Regions from separate parts of the Robinsoniella sp. RHS genome, predicted to be linked through region 1. Evidence: predicted binding sites of a transcription regulator. Region 1 holds the regulator's gene; each other region holds the start of a gene.
The links. Region 1 encodes Rex, which represses fermentation and respiration genes when NADH is low (regulators of the CRP and FNR family bind a similar motif). Its sites were predicted from a motif close to ATTGTTAANTANTTAACAAT; they were not measured.

Region 1 (6,064 bases):
CTGCCTTTGCTGATAGAAAAGCTGCCCCGCACATATTATAAGTTCCGGCCACTACAAGAACCTTTCCGTAAGTGCCCTTATTGGAATACGCAAATCTGGGAGGCAGCTGCTGCATATCCCTTTCTGTGTAAGAGACGACTCCAGGCAGCTGATTTCCAAAACCATCCACGGTAATTCCTATATCCTTCACAATGACGCCCCCTGCATACTCTGTTCCGGGATATAAGACGTGGCCGATCTTTTTAAATGCAAACGTTACTGTTTTTATTGCCCTTACCGCCGTTCCCATCACTTTCCCGGTGTCCGCACTGATTCCGGAAGCTATATCCACCGCCAGAACAGCTGCCTCTGACTGATTCATATAACCGATCACATCCGCATAATGGCCTTCGATATTTCTGGATAGACCTACTCCAAACATAGCGTCTACTATACTAGTATATTCACCTACCCCCAACTTACTTACAAAAATCACACCATATTTTTCGCAGATATTCTTCTGCAATCTGGTTTCTTGTGTACAAGATGCCTCATTTCCCGCAAAATATACACAAACAGCTATCCCTCGCAGATGCAGCAGCCTTGCAATGGCAAAACCATCGCCACCATTATTGCCGCTTCCACACACCACCAGTACATTTTCAAGGTTAAAACTGCCGTCCACCAGCTCTTCCACACATGCCAGGGCTGCCCGTTCCATCAAAACCATGGATGGTACCCCTATCTTTTCTATTGTTGTCTGATCGCAGCGCTTCATTTCTTCTGCTGTTACCAGGTACTCCATATCTTTCACCCACTTTCAAACGCAAAACAACGCGTAAAAATATCTTTCTGATATCCTCCTACGCGTTATTTTGTCCACTTACTTATTCTTTAATTTCATGTTCTCTTTCATAACGGTTAATGTTATAGGATAACTGCATCAGGCTCTCTGAAAGATGTACATTTTCTACAATTACATCCTCCGGCAGGCGCAGATCAATATGAGCAAAATTCCAGATTGCCTTCACGCCGTTCTCAATCAGCAGGTTCGCCATCTGTTCAGCGTTCTCCTTAGGCAGGGTAAGCGCTGCAATTTTAATCTCATTATCTCTGACAAACTGCGGAAGATCATCTGTCATCCGAATCGCAATTCCACGTACCGTCACGCCCTGTAGCCTTGGATTTACATCGAAGATACCTTTAATCCAGAACCCGCGCTTTTCAAACTTCACATAGTTTGCCAATGCCTGTCCCAGATTGCCGGCTCCTACAATAATCATATTATAAGTTTTATCCAGACCCAAAATCTTTCCTATTTCATTGTAAAGATACTTCACGTTATAACCGTATCCCTGTTGTCCAAAACCACCAAAGTTATTTAAATCCTGCCGAATCTGAGATGCTGTCACCTGCATGCGGTCGCTTAATTCGTTCGAAGATATCCGCTCCACACCATCCTCCAGCAAGTCTCCCAGATAACGGTAATAACGAGGCAGCCTTTTTATGACGGCTTTTGAAATTTCCTTTTCCTCCACAATACCATCCTCCAAATGCATAATCTCGTTTACTCTATCGTATAAACATTATAACGAATTGTGAATTTCATGTCAAACTATTATGGCAGAAAATACAAAATTTCCTGTTATACAGGCATTTTGGCACATTCATACCGATAATGGGGACAGGTGAATCGATGTTAGAGCTGGATTGTAACGAAAATATCGTAAATAGCTTTAATCGCCGTCTCAAAATCTTCATTACGTACACCAATAATAATATTTAATTCACTTGATCCCTGATCGATCATTTTTACGTTAATATTTGCATGGGCAAGCGCTGAGAAAATTCTTCCTGCAGTGCCTCTTGTAGAACGCATTCCTCTGCCTACTACTGCGATCAATGCAAGATCGGATTCTAAATCAATATAATCCGGATGAACATTTCGCTGGATTCCCTGAAGTACCTTCTGTTCTTTTTCTTCAAATTCTGACTGATGTACAAATACGGTCATGGTGTCAATTCCGGAAGGCATATGTTCGAAAGAAATATCATTTTCTTCAAACACTCCAAGCACTTTGCGTCCAAATCCAATTTCCGCATTCATCATATCTTTTTCAATATTGATGGCTGCAAAACCTTTTTTACCGGCAATACCGGTAATCGTATATTTCGGTTTATGACAGGTATGAGCCACGATCAGAGTTCCCTTTTCCTGAGGAGCATTGGTATTTTTAATATTAATGGGGATTTCCGCTTTGCGAACCGGGAAAATAGCATCCTCGTGAAGTACAGTGGCCCCCATATATGCAAGCTCTCTTAATTCACGGTATGTAATGGTCTCGATTACCTCCGGATTTTCAATGATCCGCGGATCTGTCACGAGAAAGCCGGATACATCTGTCCAGTTTTCATATAAATCAGCCTGAATTGCTTTTGCAACAATGGAACCCGTTACATCGGAACCGCCTCTTGAAAATGTTTTAACAGATCCGTCCGGTTTTGCACCGTAAAATCCGGGTACGACCGCCCTTTCCGTGTCTTTTAATCTGTTTGCAAGTTCTTTATCTGTTTTAACTTCATCAAAGTTTCCGGCTTCATCAAAGAAAATTACTTCAGCGGCATCTACAAACTCATAGCCCAGATAGTTTGCCATAATGATACCATTCAAATATTCTCCTCTGGAAGCTGCGTAGTTGCTGCCTGCTTTGTTCTCAAAATTTTCATGAATTACTTCAAATTCATGATCCAAAGAAAGGTCCAGTTCCAATCCTTTGATAATTTCGTTATAGCGCTCTTTTATTTTATCCAGCTTCGCGGTAAATTTTTTACCGGATTCTGCAATGTCATAGCATTCATAAAGCATATCTGTAACTTTAATATCACTTGAGAAGCGTTTACCCGGTGCGGAAGGAATTACATATCTTCTTGCTTCATCTGCACGGATAATGTCGGCTACCTTTTGAAACTGCTCTGCGTTTGCTAATGAACTGCCGCCAAATTTTACTACTTTCTTCATTACCAATTTCCTCCTCTTGTATATCCATAAACGTAACAATATCCCTATATTATCGCAAATCATGCATAAAGTCCAGTATTTTTGAAGAAATCTATTTGCAAAACCCGGATTATCTATTATAATAGTTTCTGATAAATATGAGAAAGATTGGGTGAATTACTTATGATACTTGCATGTCAGAACATAAGCAAAGCATTTGGAACAACTGAAATTATTAAGAATGCTTCCTTCCATATAGAAGATCGTGAAAAAACAGCAATCGTGGGAATTAACGGAGCCGGTAAGTCTACCCTCCTGAAAATTATTATGCAGGAAATGCCTGCGGATTCCGGTGAAGTGATAATCACCCGCGGAAAATCCATCGGCTACCTGGCACAGCATCAGTCTGTTACAAATGAAAATACGATTTATGAAGAACTTTTGGAAGTAAAACGGGATGTAATCGAACTGGAACAGCGGATCCGAACCATGGAACAGGAAATGAAGATCCTGGAAGGTGCCAGACTTACCGAAATCCTGGAAACCTATAACCGGCTAACAATGGAATTTGAACACAAAAACGGCTATGCCTATAAAAGTGAAATCGTAGGGGTTTTAAAGGGTCTTGGCTTTACCGAAGACGAATTTGACAAACCCATCAATACACTCTCAGGCGGCCAGAAAACCCGTGTGGCTCTTGGTAAACTGCTTCTTTCCAATCCGGACATTATTCTCCTGGATGAGCCTACAAACCACCTGGATATGAACTCCATTGCATGGCTGGAAACCTATCTTCTGAACTACAACGGTGCCGTAATCATCGTAGCGCATGACCGCTATTTCTTAAACCGTGTGGTAACGAAAGTAGTAGAAATTGACAATGGTGAGGTTACCACCTACCTAGGGAATTACACGGATTATGCGCAAAAACGGGCGATGATCCGGGATGCAAAGTTAAAAGCATACCTAAATCAGCAGCAGGAAATCAAACATCAGCAGGAAGTTATCACCAAACTAAAATCCTTTAACCGGGAAAAATCTATCCGCCGGGCGGAAAGCCGTGAAAAAATGTTGGATAAGATTGAAGTTCTGGACAAACCGGTAACACAGACCTCTGAAATACACATAACGCTGGAACCAAAAATTCTGAGCGGAAATGATGTACTGACCGTGGAAGGACTCAAAAAATCTTTTGATGGAAATACCTTATTTCAGGATCTGGATTTTGAAATCAAGCGGGGAGAAAAAGTTGCAATTATCGGTAATAACGGTACCGGAAAAACAACGATCTTAAAGATTATCAACGGTGTTATTCAGGCAGATGCCGGAAAGTTTACACTGGGAAGTAAAGTCCACATCGGATATTACGATCAGGAGCACCATGTTTTACACATGGAGAAAACTTTATTTGAAGAACTCTCCGATGCTTATCCCAACCTTACCAACACAGAAATCCGTAATATCCTTGCAGCATTTCTATTTACCGGAGATGACGTGTTTAAACGAATCAAGGATTTAAGCGGTGGAGAAAGAGGACGTGTTTCCCTGGCTAAACTTATGCTCTCCAAAGCTAATTTCATCATCCTGGATGAGCCTACCAACCATTTGGACATTGTTTCGAAAGAAATTCTAGAAAATGCACTAAATCAATATACCGGTACTGTCCTTTATGTATCCCATGACCGTTATTTTATCAACCAGACGGCAACTCGTATTATGGATCTTACCGGCAATACTTTAGTTAACTATATCGGCAATTACGATTATTATCTGGAAAAGAAAGATGAGCTGACCCGGATTTATGCAGCAGCTTCCACTGCTACTGCTGAGGGTACATCGGAAGATGACAACCACGCAAAACTGGATTGGAAACAGCAAAAAGAAGAACAGGCACGTATCCGCAAACGTCAGAATGACTTAAAAAAGACGGAAGACCGCATCCACCAACTGGAAACCAGAGATGGCGAAATTGATGAACTGCTGACAAAAGAAGAGATTTATACCGACGTTGAAAAATGTCTATCCTTAAACACAGAAAAAGCCGCTGTTCAGGAAGAACTGGAAACGCTTTATGAAGCCTGGGCGGAACTGGCTGAATAGCCTGCGTGGAAATGATAAATCAAAAACCCCATACCATAATATACCTGTGTTTCTGCACAGATGATTATAGTATGGGGTTTTTATCGTAACAGGTTATTCCGGTCTGCTGCCGCTCAATCAAACATGCCAGTATATTTCCACTCTACAGATCGAATAATGAGAGTTGTGTATACTGGGGCTGGTTCATCTTCTCTTTCATTAGTTTAGAATAACTGCCGGATAAACCGTATTTTTCTTTTAATTCATTTACCATCTGATAAAGTTGGTTTTTATATGTCTTTGGTGCTCCCCCTGTTTGATACAGCGTTTTCAGCGGCTCATACAAATTGGGATATTCTTTAGAAATAAAGTCAAAAAATACATTCCGCGTCTTTCCCCTAAGATATAGCGTTCCGGGTAATACATACCCCACTTCACTCTCTTTTGCCAGCTGGTAAAGAGCATCCACATTTTGGCGGCTGTCTGTCAAATAAGGAATAATCGGCATAAAATGAAGTCCTGTAGATGCATTGGTTTTGGAAAACTCCTTCAGCATCTGAAACCGCTTTACGGATTCTGCCCCGTTTGGTTCTATTTTTTTCCGTATTCCTTCATCCATACAAGTGATAGTTGCCGCTACATTTACATATGTGATCCCTGCCAGTTCAGCAATTAAATCATAGTCGCGCAGGATCAGATCAGATTTTGTAGAAATAATGCAGGGCGTTTTATACCTGATCATTAATTTAAGGATATCCGGCATCTGTTTATAGATACTTTCTGCAGGCTGATAGCTGTCTGTAACCCCTCCGATATTTACAACTTCCCTTTTCCAGTTGGGAGAACTCAGTTCCTTTTCCAACTGCTCTGCAATATTAGTTTTGACATATATTTCTTCAAAATAATCTCCTGAGCCCAGATACTCATTGGAATACATGGCATAGCAATATCTGCATTCATGTTCGCAGCCACGATAAATATTCAAATCCCAGCCATAGGGAATTTTGC
Region 2 (6,064 bases), on a different contig from region 1:
AAAGCAATGAAGTTCTATACGAATATAACGGTCTGCTCCAACTGTTTTAAGAGAAATCTTTTTCTTAATCTGGCTCATTTTACGAAAGCATCTGATGCAATTCAGGGTAGAATTATAAAAAAGAAGAAAAGCAAACGCTGTGAGGAAAGTAACCAGATGCTTTTGCATTTGTTTAGGCTGGCGGTACCGGAGACGGTTACGGTAATGGAAGATTTTTATAATACCATTACGGATATGGACTACCTCAATTACCGTTTTGAAAGAAACTACAAATAAATGGAGATACTCTGAAATACTTTATAATATTCTTTCACATCCAACATATACTAGTAGAAAAGCCATAGGATGTGAAGTGGATGAAGAAAATAACAGCAATTCTTTTAATACTGCTGCTCAGTATTTCCGGAAATCGCCTGGCTGCTCTGGCGGCAGAGGATCAGACGCCGGAAGAGCTGAATAATTTATACGCCCGTAGTGCCGTTTTAATGGATGGTGATACAGGGCGTATTCTTTATGGAAAGAATGAAAATGATGTAATGCCAATGGCAAGTACTACAAAGATCATGACCTGTATACTCACACTGGAAAAAGGAGATCTGGATTCTGTAGTTACCGCATCTTCCCTTGCTGCGTCTCAGCCAAAGGTTAGGCTGGGTATGAATACAGGAGAACGGTTTTATCTCAAAGACCTGCTCTATGCACTTATGCTGGAGTCTTTTAATGATGCCGCTGTTGCCATAGCCGAGCATCTGGGTGGAAGCGTGCAGGGATTTGCAGATATGATGAATGCAAAAGCAAAAGAGATAGGATGCACGGATACATATTTTATATCACCCAACGGATTAGACGCAACCGATGAAAAAGGAACCCATTCGACTACTGCAGCGAATCTGGCACGTATTATGAAGTACTGTATCACAGAATCACCACAAAAAGATATGTTCTTAAAAATTACAAGAGCTGCGAACCATAGTTTTGCTAATGCGGATCAGACGAGAAATTTTTCCTGTGTAAACCACAATGCATTTTTAAGCATGATGGAAGGGGCACTTTCCGGAAAGACAGGGTTCACCAACAATGCAGGGTACTGTTATGTAGGGGCACTTAAAAAAGACGGCAAGACCTTCATTGTCGCTTTGCTGGCATGCGGTTGGCCAAATAATAAGAGCTATAAGTGGAGTGATACCAGAAAGCTGATGAATTATGGGCTTCGGCATTATGATTTCAAGGAAATACATATTGGAAATGAACCTGGCGTATTTGTAGCATCCGATGTTATAAAACCCCTGAAAGTAGAATCCGGAATTCCGGAAAGCCAGAACCTGCAGGATACTGCTTTCGTAAATACCAGCCTGAAGTGTTCCAAAGATGATACTATCAAAATGCTCTTATCTGAAAATGAGAAAATAACAGCCGATTACCAGATGAAAGAACAACTTACGGCACCGGTAAAAAGTAATACTGAGATTGGGAAGGTTACTTATTACCTGAATGGAAAGCCACTGAGAGAATATCCGATTATTACCACCCAGAATATTGAAAAACTGGATTTTTCCTGGTGCCTGGATAAGATATGGGGATGGTTTGCTGCCTAAGTTGTAATGTGAGCCTGAAGTATAAAATTTCTACTTTGAAAAACCTCTGTGCAATGCTATAATAACAGGAAGCGGATTTTTCGCAAATACGACATAGAAAAGCAGAGGATGAATTAATATATGAAATCACTAGTAATCGCAGAGAAACCATCTGTTGCAAGGGATATCGCAAGGGTTTTGAAATGCCAGAAAAAGCTTCCGGGTGCTATGGAAGGCGGGCAATATGTTGTGACCTGGGCGCTGGGGCACCTGGTTACGCTGGCTGATCCGGAAGGATATGATGTTAAATATAAGGAATGGAAAATGGAAAGTCTTCCTATGATTCCTGAAAAAATGCAGCTGGTTGTAATTAAACAGAGCGCGAAACAGTATGCAGCTGTAAAAACGCAGATACACCGCAAAGATGTGGGAGAGATCATTATCGCCACAGATGCAGGAAGGGAAGGCGAGCTGGTAGCCAGATGGATTTTGGAAAAAGCCGGCAGTCACAAGCCGGTAAAGCGTCTGTGGATTTCTTCGGTAACGGATAAAGCAATCCGGGAAGGTTTTGGTCACTTAAAGGATGGAAGAGAATATATTCCGCTGTATGATGCGGCAGTGGCAAGGGCGGAAGCAGACTGGCTGGTGGGAATCAATGCTACCAGGGCATTGACCTGTAAATATAATGCCCAGTTGTCCTGCGGCAGGGTACAGACTCCAACCCTGGCAATGATTGCAGCAAGGGAGGAGGAAATAAGGAAATTTAAGCCTGAGGCTTACTATGGACTTACCCTTCGTACGAAAGGCATGGTCTGGAACTGGCAGGATGAAAAAAGTGGAAGCAGCCGGACATTCCAGAAAGAAAAGACAGATAAGATAGCAGAGAAACTTAAAAATGCAAAATTAACGGTAGTATCCGTTGAAAAGAAAGCGAAGCAGTCACAGGCTCCGGGCCTGTACGATCTGACGGAGCTTCAGCGTGAGGCAAATAAAAGGTTCGGATTTTCAGCAAAAGATACATTAAATACGATGCAGCGTTTATATGAGAATCACAAAGTACTAACCTATCCCCGAACGGATTCCAGATATATCAGTACAGATGTGGTAGATACATTAAAGGAAAGGCTGAAAGCATGTGCAGTCGGTCCCTACAAAAAGCTGGCTGGAACCCTGATTATGAAACCCATACGGGCAAACAAGTCATTTGTGGATAATGCGAAAGTCAGTGACCATCATGCGATTATTCCAACGGAGCAGTTTGTTCAGATGGATCATATGTCCGTGGATGAACGTAAGATCTATGATTTGGTAGTAAGGCGTTTTCTGGCTGTTTTATATCCGGCTTTTGAATATGAGCAGACGACAATGAAAGCAAAAGCAGGAGAGGAATTATTCACTGCAAAAGGGAAAGTTGTCAAAAGCCTGGGATGGAAAGCTGTGTATGAAGACATGGCTATGGATGATGAGGAAGACGATGAAAAGGATTCCGCAGGAAGCCTTCCGGCATTAAATAAAGGACAGGTTCTGGAGATTGAGAAAGTCACCATGACGGAAGGAAAGACGAAGCCTCCTGCACCCTTTAACGAGGCTACACTTTTATCCGCTATGGAGAATCCCGTGAAATATATGGAGAGCAAAGATGCCCAGGCAGCCAAAACACTTGGAGAGACCGGAGGACTTGGTACTGTGGCAACCCGTGCGGATATTATAGAAAAGCTGTTTAATACCTTCCTGATGGAAAAACGTGGAAAGGATATCTTCGTTACTTCCAAAGCAAAACAGCTTCTGGAACTGGTGCCGGAAGATCTGAAAAAGCCGGAACTGACAGCGGACTGGGAGATGAAGCTGTCTAAAATTGCAAAGGGGAAGTTAAAAAGAGTATCTTTTTTAAATGACATCCGCAGTTATACCCATGAAATTATAACAGAAATCAAACAGGGTGAAGGAAATTTCAGGCATGATAATCTGACCAATTCAAAATGTCCCGTCTGCGGAAAACGTATGCTTGCGGTTAATGGAAAGAACAGCCGAATGCTGGTATGCCAGGACAGGGAATGCGGACATCGTGAAACAATTGCAAGAGTGACAAATGCCAGATGTCCAAACTGCCATAAGAAAATGGAAATGGTGATGAAAGGGAGCGAAGAAACTTTTGTCTGCGTCTGCGGACATAAGGAAAAATTGTCAGCTTTTCAGGCGAGAAGGCAGAAGGAAGGTGCGGGTGTCAGCAAGAAAGATGTCCAGAACTATCTGAGCAAACAGAAGCAGGAAGCCAAAGAACCAATCAATAATGCATTTGCTGCAGCATTTGCTAAATTGGATATAAAAGAATAAATAAAATAAATGCATTATCAGACATGAGCTGGCGTCTATGGTAAAAAATTGTTAAAATATAGACAAAACACTTGCGTTTTTTATGTAAACAAGATAAAATATAATTGGCAGAAATTTGGTTTTACTTTAATAATATAGAAAATGGAGGGCTGAAAAATGAGTAATACAGCACAAAGCTTGGCAAGTACTAGAATCGCTTCTTTACTTGATGAGAACAGTTTTGTTGAAATCGGCGGATATGTAACTGCCAGAAATACTGATTTCAACATGCAGCAAAAGGAAACCCCTGCAGACGGCGTCATTACCGGTTATGGTGTGATCGACGGCAACCTGGTATATGTATATAGCCAGGATGCATCCGTACTTGGAGGTACCATTGGAGAAATGCATGCAAAGAAAATTGCTGGTCTTTATGATCTGGCGCTTAAAATGGGTGCACCAGTGATCGGTTTAGTTGACTGCGCAGGTATGAGACTTCAGGAAGCAACCGATGCTTTAAACGGATTTGGTGAAATCTACATGAAGCAGTCAGTGGCAAGCGGTATAATTCCCCAGATCACAGCCGTATTTGGTAATTGCGGCGGAGGACTTGCAATCGCTTCCGAACTTACCGACTTTACATTTATGGAAGAAAAGAAAGCAAAATTATTTGTGAATTCTCCAAATGCACTGGATGGAAATGATGTATCTAAATGTGATACAGCTTCCGCAAAATTCCAGAGTGAAGAAGCAGGAACGGTAGACTATACAGGCAGCGAAGCTGATGTACTGTCCCAGATCAGATCTCTTGTATGTATGCTCCCGGCTAACAACGAAGACGATATGTCTTATGAAGAGTGTACAGATGATTTGAACCGCGTATGTAAAGATCTTGCAAATGCAGCAGGTGACACATCCATTCTTTTATCTGATATTTCTGATGACAATCTTTTCTTTGAAACGAAAGCAGCTTATGCAAAAGAAATGGTAACCGGTTTTATTAAATTAAACGGAATTACCGTAGGTGCAGTTGCCAACCGTACAGAAGTTTGTGATGAAGAAGGCAACGTTGCAGAAACATATGAAGCAGTATTAACTAACAGAGGTGCAAAAAAAGCAGCTGAATTTATTCAGTTCTGTGATGCTTTTAATATTCCGGTATTATCCTTGACAAATGTCAAAGGATTTAAAGCAGATACTCATTCTGAAAGATGTATCGCAAAAGCTGTTGCACAACTTACTTATGCGTTTGCAAACGCTACTGTTCCTAAAGTTAACGTTATTATCGGTGCAGCTTACGGAACAGCTTATGTAGCAATGAACAGTAAATCAATCGGTGCAGACATGACATTTGCATGGACAGATGCCCAGATCGGTATGATGGATGCAAAATCGGCTGCCAGGATTATGTATGCGGATGCTGATGCGGCGACAATCAGTGAAAAGGCAGCAGAATATGCAGCTTTACAGTCAAGCGCTATGTCAGCAGCTAGAAGAGGGTATGTTGATACGTTGATTGAAGCAGAAGATACCAGAAAATATGTTATCGGAGCTTTTGAAATGTTATTCACAAAAAGAGAAGATCGTCCGAACAAAAAACATGGCACGGTTTAAGCGGGGTGAATGATATGAAACGAAAACTTAAAGGAATCTTATTGGCAATGTGCATGGCGGTAATCACCCTTGCAATGCCAATGTGTGTTTATGCAGAAGAAGCGGCTGTTTCTGATTCAGACCGTGCGACTATTGAAAGTTTTGCGCAGCAGACAGTAGAGCAGATTACTTCCATGACAGATGAGCAGATGGATGAAATTATGAAACCGTCTTCCATATTAACAGCACCAAACAAATTTTTTGTTGAAGCTGTTCAGGCGTGGCAGGATGTCAGAGATGAGCTTGGAGCATTTAAAGCGACTACCGGACATGATATCGAAGTATCCGAGGATAATATTGTAGTTACAACCAACGTAACCTTCGAAAAAGCGGATGGTGCAGTTGTACTGACAATAGGACGGGAAGATCTTGCGCCGTCAAGCATGACTTTTGATACAGGCGCGGATTCATCCATGGCTGCAAAGATGGAAAAAGCGGCATTAAATACCCTTATGGGACTTGTAATTGTATTTGTAATGCTGATTTTCTTAAGCTTTTTAATTTCTCAGTTCAAGCATTTTGGC
Region 3 (6,064 bases), on a different contig from region 1:
TACCGGCAGGAAAAACGGAAAAGCTGAACTGGAATCTGAAAAGCAGATATTGCGGAAATGTACAGGTGACCATTGAAAAGGTAACTTTATATGACTGGCTTGGGATTTTTACTGCGCGGGAGAAGCCGGATCAACATGGACATATTGTAATATTACCCGACATATTTCCTGCAAATGTACAAATCAGCGACAGCCTGAGTGCGAATTGGGACAGCATTACTTATTCAGACAGCAAAAGAGGGGATGATCCAAGTGAAATATTTGGCCTGCGGGAATATCAGGCGGGAGACAGTCCGAAGAATATCCACTGGAAGGTATCCGGCAAGCTGGATGGGTTATATGTAAAGGAACTCAGCCTTCCTGTAGAAAATTCCATAATTCTGTTATATGAAACGGCATCTTTTGAAAAGAAGAAAGAAAAAGCCGCGCTTCGCGATGCAATGATGGAATCCTTTTTATCAGTATCCCAGTCTCTGATTCAGAATGGGCATCTTCATACTTTAGGGTGGTATGATCAGGAAAAGGGGCTCTACCGCCGACAGGATGTTACATCGGTGGATGAGTTAGCAGAGATGACAGCAGGATTTCTCGGAATTCAGAATAAAGAGCTGGGAGAGACCAGCCTCCATTATTATTTAGAGGACTGTATTGACAATCCCTATGCCCATGTGATCTATATAACAGCCTCAGATGGTGGAGAAGATCTGAAATGCTTAAGTGAGATTTGTTCTGTGGCTGTTTTGCAGTGCCGGATAAATAAGCAGGAAGTATCCGGGAATTTGGACCATTCGTTGGTAGTATTTACACCGGAGACAATGACAGAAGAATTATGCCAGTTGGTAATATAGGGGATACAATGATATGAAAAATGGAAATCGAAACACAGTTAAGAAAAAATCTCAGATTACAATTCAATTGGAAAATCGGAAAAATAGTGGCAGAGAGGGTTTGTTTCACTTGCTGGCAGGATTACTTCCGGCTTTTTTGCTTTATCTTGGCATCTCTTTGTCTTTTATTTATCTTCTTGATCTGCCGGTGCAGGTATACTATTCGGCAGCTTTTGGACTGCTGATCCTGATACTGCTGCAGTTACAGGGAAAGTACAGCCGTTATGTGAAGGCAGGTACGGCGCTTCTGGCTGCTGTTGGAATCCTGTTTCTCTTAATACGCCAGGAGTTGATGCTGTACGGCTTTCTGCTGACCATGAACCGGATTGGGCAGGTAGTCGGCAGAAACTTTGGAATTTTCCTGAAAGTTTATGATATTGGTATAGCTGAGGAATTACATGGAATATCCCTTTGCCTGTTCTGGATATGGAGCTGCCTGCTGTCTGCTTCAGTTGTAACCGTAATTATCCGGCTGCGCAGTATAGTACTCTTATGCATAAGTGTATTACCATTATTGCTGCTGGAATTATGTACTGGTGAAAACTATGGTATCATACCTGTGATAATGATGCTGGCTTCCGTAATGGTTCTATTGAGTTTTTTTGTACATGGCAGGAAAAACCGGAGGGCATTTGGCAATGGTAAATATTTGGCAATCCTGCAGGTATCCGGAATACTAACGGTTGCTTTTGCAGCGCTCCTGGGATTGATGGTCAGTACAGTATCTGTAAATAGCTACACGAAAGCAGGAATTGCAGAGGCGGTAAAAGAAGGAATAGCAAAAACAATTTCCAATATACGCTATGAAAAAGAGAAGACCAATTCTTTTACACAGGGACAATTTAAGGGACTGGGAAATTTGACATTGAAGGATACAACTGCACTGGAAGTGCTGATGGATAAGCCGGAATCCTTGTATTTGCGCGGGTTTGTTGGAAGTACTTACACCCAGAATGGCTGGAAAGAGTTAGAAAAATCCGTCTATTATGAAGCGAAGGACCTGTTTTACTGGCTTCACGAAACAAATTTTAATGGATTAAACCAGCTCTCCCTGGTGAATCAGCTGGAAAATGGGAAAACGGATGATGAGACTGTGGAGATTACGGTGCAGAATGTAAATGCAAACAGTAAATACATCTATACCCCCTATGAACTAAAGGCTGATCCCGGTAAGATAGATGGGAGTAAAAATCTGGGGGATGTTTCCTTAAAGTCACAAGGATTGTTTGGAAACCGCCTGTATCACTATACTGCAAACAGTAATCTGGTGAAACGGTATCCTACACTGGCATCAAAGTTTTATGAAATCAGGAATAGTGATACTGCAGCTGAATATGCGGGAAATGAAAGTTACTACAATGCCTTTATCTACCGGAATTACCTGGATATACCGGACCACCAGAAACAGATTCTGAAAAGCCTTCTGAAAATAGAAGAGGCATCAGGGAGTGCTCATTATCCCTATGAAGAAGCAAATGCTTTGATTATGGGATATCTGGACAAGAATATAGAATATTCGGAAGAAGTGGATACCTTTTCAGGAAATTATGATTTTATGCAATGGTTTCTTCAGAGCCAGAAAAAAGGATATTCCGCCCACTATGCAACAGCTGCAGTTCTGATGTACCGGTATCTGGGTATTCCTGCAAGATATGTGGAAGGTTATCTTGTGACACCGGAGGACGTAAAAGGTGTGGAGGCTTATGAACCAATCGAAATTACCGGAGAAAATGCCCATGCCTGGGTAGAAGTCTATCAGGACGGCATTGGCTGGGTACCTATGGAAGCAACACCACCTTATCTGGGCATTATGGAAAGACCGGAATTTTCACAGGCTCCTGCACTTACAGGAGACGGCGGTCAGTCAGATGACTCAGGCAAATCAGAAAAGATAAAAGATGAGGAAAAAGAATTAAAGAAAAAGAAGACAGGCAAAAAGGCAGAAGTACCCGTGAAAAAGATGTTAGTGACTGCCGCAGTAGCTCTGGCTGTCATTTTAATATTATCATTGCTGATCTATGTACTTTATCACAGAAGGAAACTTGCAAATCGTAAAAAGAGTTTCCGTGTAGCTGATAATAGGTTGGCGGTAAAGCATCTCTATGCTTATATTTTATTTTTGCTTCACTATGATAAGACCCCGAAAGCAAAGGGATCCCATTATGGTTATGTAGGAATTCTTTCAGAAAAATATTCTGAAGATTTTGGAGAAAAATTCAGGGAGATACTGGATGTGGTACAGGGAGCAGTTTATGGTGATCTGGATGTTTCAAAGGAGCAGAGGGAAATGGCAGAGCAGCTGAAAGATGAGACATTGCATCTTATTTTGAAAAAGAAAAATTTGTTTAAAAAGATTAAAATGTGGCTGATTGATTTTGTATACTAAAATTTGGAGGAGCTAATCACCCGGACTATTTAATCCCTTTCCAAAAAATATCCTTCAATAATCCGTTTCCTGATGTAAATTTGAGATTAATATGATAAAATAGTTTTGTAATTTAATTTTACATATACAGCATTTATGAAAAAGGGAAAGAGAGGGAAAGGATATGAAAAAAAGACATGGTATGATGTGGACATTGGCGATATTAATGTTTATGATGGTATTGCTGCCGATGAATGTTTTAGCAGAAAGCAAGGTGATTCCCAATGATGAAACAGGTATTCCGGACAAAGCCCTGTATCTGACTATTTTAAGGGAAATGGAGAAAAATGACGATGAAACATTTACAGAGAAGGAAGCTGCTGAAATAACTCAATTGGATACCTACTATATTAAAGATACAAAGCTGAAAATAAGGTCCTTAAAAGGGATAGAAAAACTGAAAAATTTAAGTGGAATAGATTTTTCGAATAACCAGATTACCAGTATTTCAGAATTAAAAACGCTGCGCGGCTTGAGAGATTTGGACGTATCACAAAATCAAATTACATCCCTTTCCGGTATTGAAAGGCTAGTGAAGATTGACTGTCTAGATGTAGCCATGAATAAGTTAAAAAGCCTTTCAGGAGTAGAGCACTTAAGAAAGTTAGCGATGTTTTATGCTGATGCTAATCAGCTGACAAGTATAAGACAGATCAAGCATTTGGTCAACTTAGAATATGTAAGTGTTATGGGAAATAAGCTCACCAGTGTAAATGAAATAAAAAATCTGCCGGGTTTACAATATTTTATGGCTGACGGGAATCGAATAACGAAACTGCCGAATCTTTCAAAGCATACAAATTTTGTTAATCTTGAATTGAAAAACAATCGTCTAAACAAAAAAGAACTGGATAAAAAGGCTCCAATTGCATTTAGAAATAATAACACCTGGTATCAAAACACACTCCGGCTTCAGAAGCTTGTAAAAACCATAAACATTATGAAGCCCTCATCTATTGATAAGATTACAAAGAAAACGAAAAAAATTGCAGGAAAAGCTAATAAAAATGCTACCATAGTGCTCCGGGATCCATCCAGAAAAAGAATCCAGACTGTAAAGTCTGACAGTAAGGGTTATTTCACCTTAAAAAATTTAGAGCTTAAAAAATGGGCAGGAAAGACTTTATCCCTAGAGTCGTTTGTTGTGGATAAAGATTTATCACGGCATCATACACTGAAAGTTGTAAAATTCACAGTTCGAAAATAATAGGTACATATTTTGTTTTCATTAAAAGTGATATATTTGTATCAATATAGTCTTGACAGCCTCGTTATAAAGTGATATATTTGTCATGTAAAGAGATAAATAAATCACTTTTAAGGAGGGATATTAATGAAACGAAATAAGAAGTTTTCGGTTTTAATTTTATTGATGCTTTTACAATTTGCTGCAGTATTTTATGCTTCTGTTTATAACGAAGGAAGGCTTGTAAAGCCAATGGATTTCAGTACCTACCAATTCCAGACGAATGATTTGCCAATGATTATCGCGACTGCCTGTTTTGTGATTTATATGTTTTATTTCATATTCAGTATGATAATTAGTTCTTTCAAAGTAAATAAAGTTAATAAGGAAAAAAACAAAACCAGAAGCCTGAATCCGAAATTCGGGTGGTTTGGATTTTTCGGGTTTTTCGGATTTTTTGGAATTATGACGTATATGGAACAGCGGACAGTATGGCCTTTTATGTTCTTTGTCTTTTTCGGTTTTTTTGGCTTTTTTTATGAGGCTAAGCTGAGCAATACACTCATTGACGAGCGTTTTAAGGAGGAGAAAACCAGGGCTGATTTGTCAGCTTTAAAAACAGGATTTTCCATACTCTTTCTTGTGACCTGGTTCATGGGGTTTGTAGGGGATAAATTAAGTACGGATGTGGTTGCAATTGCCTATATCGTTTCCTCTTCTCTTATCATTGCTCTGGTTATATTCCTCTCAAGTTACCTGCTTTATAAATACGACACAGAGGATATAGAGTAATATGGGAGCAGATTTTGTATGCAATTTAAAAAAATACAGGCAGTTAAAAGAAATGACGCAGGAAGAGCTGGCTAATGAGGTGGGAGTACGCCGGGAAACTATAATGCGGTTAGAAAAAGCTCAATATAACCCATCGTTAAAGCTGGCAATCGATATTTCCAGAGTGGTAGGAGCATCTATAGAGGATATATTTATATTTGATTAAGTTTAAAAGCGATATACAGATTATCGCTTAAACACAAGGTTTATCAGCAATAACTCAGGTTTTGCATTTGATTTACTACTATTTTACCACTTACAAAAGATGCATATGATAAATGTTACAAAACCGCAGATTATAATTCATTAATTAATGATTCATAATCTGCGGTTTTTATTTGATGTATTTAAGAATATCTATATCTAAAAAATCAATGTAAATAATTTACATTTTTGGTATTAATAACATATACAATAATATAGTAGCAAAAGTACAATACCAGAAAACATAAAGTGTAGACACCTAATGAATATAAACAAATATTATTCAATACGTTTGGAAGCAAAGTGTTTACCTTATGATTAATTAGTGGTGTAGCAACTAACAATATAACAAAAGCCATAAATGAAGGTATAGATAAATTTATTAATGTTTGTTTTCTTATTAATGATTTCAGTTGTTTTTTATCTTTTCCTAGATAAGTTAATAGCCTTACTTCCTCTTCCTTATGTTTATTTTCTATAATCTCTTTTAATGAAATAATAGAGAAAAATAAAACAATAAAAATTATACAG

Region 2: the regulator Rex is predicted to act here: its motif matches at 3,956-3,975, upstream of RHS_RS01565 (acyl-CoA carboxylase subunit beta).
Region 3: the regulator Rex is predicted to act here: its motif matches at 4,546-4,565, upstream of RHS_RS04445 (DUF3796 domain-containing protein).

The regions. Positions count from the first base shown of each region.
Region 1 covers NZ_JNGB01000003.1:252,607-258,670, forward strand. Annotated here, with positions in the region: gene RHS_RS02955 (bifunctional ADP-dependent NAD(P)H-hydrate dehydratase/NAD(P)H-hydrate epimerase) at 1-784, opposite strand, end outside; gene RHS_RS02960 (redox-sensing transcriptional repressor Rex) at 867-1,517, opposite strand; gene RHS_RS02965 (aspartate kinase) at 1,679-2,998, opposite strand; gene abc-f (ribosomal protection-like ABC-F family protein) at 3,161-5,077, shown strand; gene RHS_RS02975 (radical SAM protein) at 5,220-6,064, opposite strand, start outside.
Region 2 covers NZ_JNGB01000002.1:51,640-57,703, reverse strand. Annotated here, with positions in the region: gene RHS_RS01580 (zinc dependent phospholipase C family protein) at 1-276, shown strand, start outside; gene RHS_RS01575 (D-alanyl-D-alanine carboxypeptidase family protein) at 357-1,595, shown strand; gene RHS_RS01570 (DNA topoisomerase 3) at 1,716-3,908, shown strand; gene RHS_RS01565 (acyl-CoA carboxylase subunit beta) at 4,065-5,501, shown strand; gene RHS_RS01560 (OadG family transporter subunit) at 5,516-6,064, shown strand, end outside.
Region 3 covers NZ_JNGB01000005.1:1,990-8,053, reverse strand. Annotated here, with positions in the region: gene RHS_RS04460 (DUF58 domain-containing protein) at 1-848, shown strand, start outside; gene RHS_RS04455 (transglutaminase-like domain-containing protein) at 862-3,273, shown strand; gene RHS_RS04450 (leucine-rich repeat domain-containing protein) at 3,437-4,519, shown strand; gene RHS_RS04445 (DUF3796 domain-containing protein) at 4,646-5,290, shown strand; gene RHS_RS04440 (helix-turn-helix transcriptional regulator) at 5,292-5,495, shown strand; gene RHS_RS04435 (FtsX-like permease family protein) at 5,701-6,064, opposite strand, start outside.